2 linked regions of the Caballeronia sp. LZ062 genome follow. The protein of the gene in region 2 interacts with the protein of the main gene of each other region in a pairwise test. Links are inferred from orthologs where the notes say so. Each region holds a gene or a part of one and is shown on either strand. Other genes may lie near its edges.

What was found.
Region 1: the proteins of recR (region 2) and recO interact in binary tests that used the Escherichia coli proteins (3 or more experiments, as listed by UniProt). The link is inferred for Caballeronia sp. LZ062 from one-to-one orthologs.

The regions. Positions count from the first base shown.
Region 1 is NZ_JARTWB010000002.1:605,690-608,646, reverse strand. It holds recO (DNA repair protein RecO), read right to left. Parts: upstream 1,939-2,957; coding sequence 1,063-1,938; downstream 1-1,062. Other genes in the region: rnc (ribonuclease III), read right to left, coding at 2,928-2,957; era (GTPase Era), read right to left, coding at 1,955-2,854; pdxJ (pyridoxine 5'-phosphate synthase), read right to left, coding at 293-1,066; acpS (holo-ACP synthase), read right to left, coding at 1-284. UniProt on the Escherichia coli protein: Involved in DNA repair and RecF pathway recombination.
Region 2 is NZ_JARTWB010000002.1:959,685-962,452, reverse strand. It holds recR (recombination mediator RecR), read right to left. Parts: upstream 1,799-2,768; coding sequence 1,202-1,798; downstream 1-1,201. Other genes in the region: P9239_RS10565 (DNA polymerase III subunit gamma/tau), read right to left, coding at 2,301-2,768; P9239_RS10570 (YbaB/EbfC family nucleoid-associated protein), read right to left, coding at 1,849-2,175; P9239_RS10580 (DUF1653 domain-containing protein), read right to left, coding at 980-1,192; P9239_RS10585 (CaiB/BaiF CoA-transferase family protein), read right to left, coding at 1-880. UniProt on the Escherichia coli protein: May play a role in DNA repair. It seems to be involved in an RecBC-independent recombinational process of DNA repair. It may act with RecF and RecO.

The DNA of each region.
Region 1 (2,957 bases), 350 kb from region 2 along the record:
ACGATCACCGGCTTGCCGCTCGGTTCGTTGAGCGTCTGCAGCGCGCGCCAGGTCATCGGCCAGCGCATGCCGAGTCCGATGGCCTTCGAGAACGCTTCCTTCGCGGAAAAGCGCGTGGCGAGAAACGCGAGCCCGCGCACTTCCGAGCGCGCGCGCCGTGCGTGATAGATGCGCAGTTCGTCCGGGCCGAGCACTTTCTCGGCAAAGCGCCCGTTGGTGCGCTCCATGACGCCCGCGACGCGGCTTACTTGCACGAGGTCCGTGCCGATTCCGTAGATCGCCATGGCCGCGCTCAGCGCTTCGATTGCGCGGCGAGACGCGAAGCGACCATGATCGCCTTCATCTCGCGCACCGCGTTGTCCCAGCCAGCGAAAATCGCGTGCGCGACGATCGCATGTCCGATGTTCAACTCGACGATGCCATCGAGCGCGGCGATCGGCTGCACGTTGGTGTAATGCAGGCCGTGGCCCGCGTTCACTTTCAGCCCGAGCGAATTGCCGAACTCGACGCTTCTCGCGACGCGCTCGAATTCGCGCTGCTGCTCGGCTTCGTCGTGCGCTTCGGCATAGCGCCCCGTATGCAGTTCGATGACCGGCGCGCCCGCTTCCTTCGCCGCGCGGATCTGCGTTTCGTCAGGGTCGATGAAAAGCGACACGCGGCTGCCCGCGCCCGCGAGCTGCGCGCACGCGGCCTTCACGGCGTCGAACTGGCCCGCAACGTCGAGGCCGCCTTCCGTCGTCAATTCCTGACGCTTTTCCGGCACGAGGCAGACATCATGCGGCTCGATCTCGCACGCGATGTCGAGCATTTCGCGCGTCACGGCGCATTCCAGATTCATGCGCGTCTTGAGAAGCGGACGCAGCGTTCGAACGTCGGCATCGACGATATGACGGCGATCTTCGCGCAGATGCAGCGTGATGGCGTCCGCGCCCGCTTCTTCGGCGGCGAGCGCGGCGCGAATGGGATCGGGATACGACGTGCCGCGTGCGTTGCGCAGCGTGGCGACGTGATCGATGTTCACGCCGAGATCGATCACGCTCGCGGGCGATGAAAGAAAGAAGCTCATAGGTTTTGCAGGTCGATCAGAATCTGACGGGTGGCGAGCGGCGCGCCGCCCAGATGATAGTTGAGCAGAAAGCGCATCAAAGTCTTACTCTGCGTGCCGGTCTGCGGGCTGCTGTAGTCATCGCGCTCCATGTCGATCAGCGTCTGCCCCGCGATGACCGGCCATTGCGCAGGGAGATCGTCGGAGGCTTCGCGCACGCCGCGCTCGGGATCGAAGGTATAGCGGCCTTCGGGCAGCACGGCCTCACGCGTCACGGTGTGCGTGAGCGCCATCGCGTAGCCGGTTTCGCGCAACAGCACGCGCTCGAAGGAACGCAACACCTGCACGGCGGGCTCGTCGTGCGCGAGCCGCGACAGCGTCAGCACATAGTGATTGAAAAGCGCGGGATGCGGGTCCTCGCGCGCGCAGAACTTGACGAGCAACTCGTTGACATAGAAGCCGCACAGGAGCGCGTCGCCGCGCAGCGGCAGCATGCCGCCGACCCATTCGGCGGTGGTCAGCGTGCGGACTTCGCCTTTGCCGGTCCACGAAAGGCCGAGCGGCTGGAAGGTTTGCAGCACGCCGCGCAGCGCGGAATGCGGCCGCTTCGCGCCCTTCGCGACGAGCGCAATGCGCCCGTGATCGCGCGAGAACACGTCGATGATGAGACTCGTCTCGCGATACGGATAGCTGTGCAGCACGAAGCCCGGCTGCTCGCTGACGCGAAAGTCGGAGCGCGGGCGCGGGCGCGGGCGTTGCGCGTTCGTGCCGGCGGCAGCCGACGACGATGCCCGCCGCCGTTTCGGCGCGGGGCGCTCGCTCGCGCCGGAATCGTCCTCGGGACGATCGTCGGCGGGCGGGGTCATCCACGCGTCGTTCGAGCCGGCGTCCATGAGCGTCGTCCCGACCTCACTCGTAGCCGTAAGCGCGCAGGCCTGCTTCGTTGTCGGCCCAGCCGCTTTTCACTTTGACGAAGGTCTCGAGATACACGGGACCGTCGAAAAGCTTTTCCATGTCGAGCCGCGCCTCGGTGCTGATCTGCTTCAGCTTCGCACCCTTCTGGCCGATGATCATCGCCTTGTGGCCGTCGCGCTCCACGAGAATGGTCGCGAACACGCGGCGCAGGCGCCCTTCGGTTTCGAACTTGTCGATAAGCACGGTGCTCGTGTAGGGCAACTCGTCGCCGGTCCAGCGGAACACTTTCTCGCGCAGGATTTCCGCCGCGAGAAAGCGTTCGCTACGGTCGGTCAGATCGTCCTCGCCGTAGATCGGCTCGCCTTCCGGCAGATACGGCTTGACGACGGACATGAGCCGCTTGATGTCGTCCGGATTCTTGGCCGAGAGCGGCACGATTTCGCGGAAGTCGCGCCGCGCGGACATCTGCTGCATGAACGGAAAAAGCGAATCCTTGTCGCCGACGCGGTCGAGTTTGTTCGCGATCAGAAGCGTCGGCGTGCCGGCCGGAATCAGATCGAGCACTTTCTCGTCGTCGGGGCCGAAGCGGCCGGCTTCGATCACGAACAGGATCGCATCCACCGAAGTCAGCGTGGACGTCACCGCGCGATTCAGCGAACGGTTGAGCGCGCCGCTGTGGCGCGTCTGGAAGCCGGGCGTGTCGACGAAGATGTACTGCGCGTCGTCGAACGTGTTGATGCCGGTGATGCGATGGCGCGTCGTCTGCGCCTTGCGCGACGTAATGCTCACCTTCTGGCCGACGAGCGCGTTAATGAGCGTCGATTTGCCGACGTTGGGCCGGCCCACGATTGCGACCATGCCGCAGCGGAAACCGGAAGATGTGGGAGCGTTCATAGTGGTGTGCGGCGAAGGTTCGTTGAGCGCGATGTTGCGATGGCGCGATGGCGCATGGGCGGCTGAATGCGCGTCAGTGGCCGGCGTCGGCGGCGCGCACGAC
Region 2 (2,768 bases):
CGTCGATTTCCTGCGTGCGCGGCACGCGGCCGTCGTTCGAGGCGAGCGCGGGATCGTTCGCGAGATCGGCGCGGTCGATGGCCGTCATCAGCCGCTTGAAAATGGGATCGCTATTGCCGCCGATGACGACGCTGCCGTCGCGGCACGGATACGTGTTCGACGGCACGATGCCCGGCAGCGACGCGCCCGTGCGCTCGCGCACGAGACCATAGACGCCGTATTCGGGCACCACGCTCTCCATCATGTTGAAGACGGCTTCGTAGAGCGCGACATCGACCACCTGCCCTTTGCCGCCGTTCACTTGCCGATGATGCAGCGCCATCAGCGCGCCGATCACGCCGTGCAGCGCGGCAATCGAATCGCCGATGGAAATGCCGATGCGCGGCGGCGGCAAGTCCGGATAGCCGGTGATGTGCCGCAGGCCGCCCATCGATTCGGCAATCGCGCCGAAGCCCGGACGGTCGCGATACGGCCCGGTCTGGCCGTAACCTGAGAGCCGCACCATCACGAGGCCGGGATTCTCGGCGGACAGCGTGTCGTAGCCGAGACCGAGCTTCTCGAGCAGACCGGGCCGGAAGTTTTCGATGACGATGTCCGCTTCTTTCGCGAGCCGCCGGACGATCTCCTTGCCTTGCTCGGCTTTCAAGTTCACGGTCACGGACTTCTTGTTGCGCGCCTGAACCGCCCACCACAAGGACGTGCCGCCGACCTCCGGATACAGCTTGCGCCACTTGCGCAGCGGATCGCCGCCGTTCGGGTCTTCTATCTTGATGACGTCCGCGCCGAACTCGCCCATGAAGCGCGCCGCGAACGGTCCCGCGATGAGCGTGCCCAGTTCCAGCACCTTGACGCCGGCGAGCGGCCCGGTCGTTGCGGTCATTCTCGTCTCCTTGTCTCGGCTCATCGTTCGGAATCGGCTTGCATGAAGCGCCGTTCCATTTGTTCTATGTTCGGGTCACGCGGACGATCGCGCGGGACTTCACAGCGGCTCAAAACGCGGCGTGCCGTCCTCGAGCGTCTCGTCGAACATCGCAGTCGGCCGCACCCACAGGCCGCGCTCGTGCGGCCAGAGATGTTCATAAACCGTCATCGCTTCCTCGGTTTCCGAGTGACGCGCCACGCCGATCACGCGATACAGCCCGCCCTTGTAGTGACGATGCGTGGCGAGCGCGAGAGCTTCGGTTTCTGTCATGGACATTCCTTATACGGAGCGCCGATCGAGCATCGCGCGCGCGATGGTGCCCGCATCGACATATTCGAGTTCGCCGCCCACCGGCACGCCGCGCGCGAGCCGCGTCACCTTCAATCCTTTGGACTTGAGCGTCTGCGCGAGGTAATGCGCAGTAGCTTCGCCTTCGTTCGTGAAGTTCGTCGCGAGCACGACTTCTTGCACGACGCCATCCAGCGCGCGGTTGATCAGGCGCTCGAAGTGAATCTCCTTCGGCCCGATGCCGTCGAGCGGACTCAGCCTGCCCATCAGCACGAAGTAGAGCCCGCGATACGTGAGCGTCTGCTCCAGCATGATCTGGTCGGCCGGTGTCTCAACGACGCACAGCAAAGACGCATCGCGCTCTTCGTCGAGGCAGACTTCGCAGATCGCAGCCTCGGTGAAGGTGTTGCACTTCTCGCAGTGGCGCAAATGCTCGGTTGCGAACAAGAGCGACTGACCGAGCTTTTCGGCGCCCGCGCGGTCGTGCTGCATCAGGTGATACGCCATGCGCTGCGCCGATTTCGGGCCGACGCCGGGCAGCGCGCGCAGCGCCTCGACCAGCGCCGACAAGGCGGAAGGTTGTTTCATGTGTCCTTCGTTGACATCGAAGCGCGCCGAATTCGCTTCGGCGCGCGCGATTAGAACGGCAGCTTGAAGCCGGGCGGCATCGGCATGCCGGCGGTCATGCCGCTCATCTTCTCTTGCGTGGTGACTTCGGCCTTGCGCACGGCGTCATTGAACGCGGCGGCGACCAGGTCTTCGAGCATGTCCTTGTCGTCCGCGAGCAGGCTCGGGTCGATCTGAACGCGCTTTACGTCGTTCTTGCAGGTCATCGTCACTTTCACGAGTCCGGCGCCCGACTGGCCCTCGACCTCGATCAGCGCGAGCTGGTCCTGCATCTTCTTCATGTTTTCCTGCATCTGCTGGGCTTGTTTCATCAGCCCGGCGAGTTGGTTCTTCATCATGGTGCGGCTCCTTCCTGAAAAGCGGATATGCGGATGGCGGCGAACGCACCGCGACGTGCAGCGGTGCGTTCGGAATAACGAAGCCGCGAATGCGGCGTGTCTTGCGGCTTACTGTACCGCGCCGGTCAAGCGGACGCGCCCGGCGTATGTCCGCCCGGTGCGGCCAGCGGCCTGACCGAACCCTGCACAATGCTCGCGCCGAAATCGCGGATGAGCGACTGTACGAACGGATCGCGCTGGATTTCCTGCTCGGCCTCCTGCTGCTTCTTCGCACGTTCGGCAGCATCCAGCGCGGCGGCGGTGCGGCGCGCGGGCCCGACGCTGACATTGACTTCGACGGCGCGGCCGAGCTTTTCGGCGAGCGCGCCCTTGAGCTTCGCGACGTGGGCGGCGTCCGTGTACATCGGCACCGCGACGGTGAGCGTGACGGAACCGGCGTCGCACGCGGTCAGTTCGCTGTTGAACGCGAGTTGATACGCCACGCCCTTGAGCGGCAAGTCGGCGGCGAGCGCCGGCCATTCGACCGCGACGCCGAGCGCATCGAGCGGGACGGCGGGCGGCAGCGGCGCGGTGTCGATTCTCGGCGCGGGCTT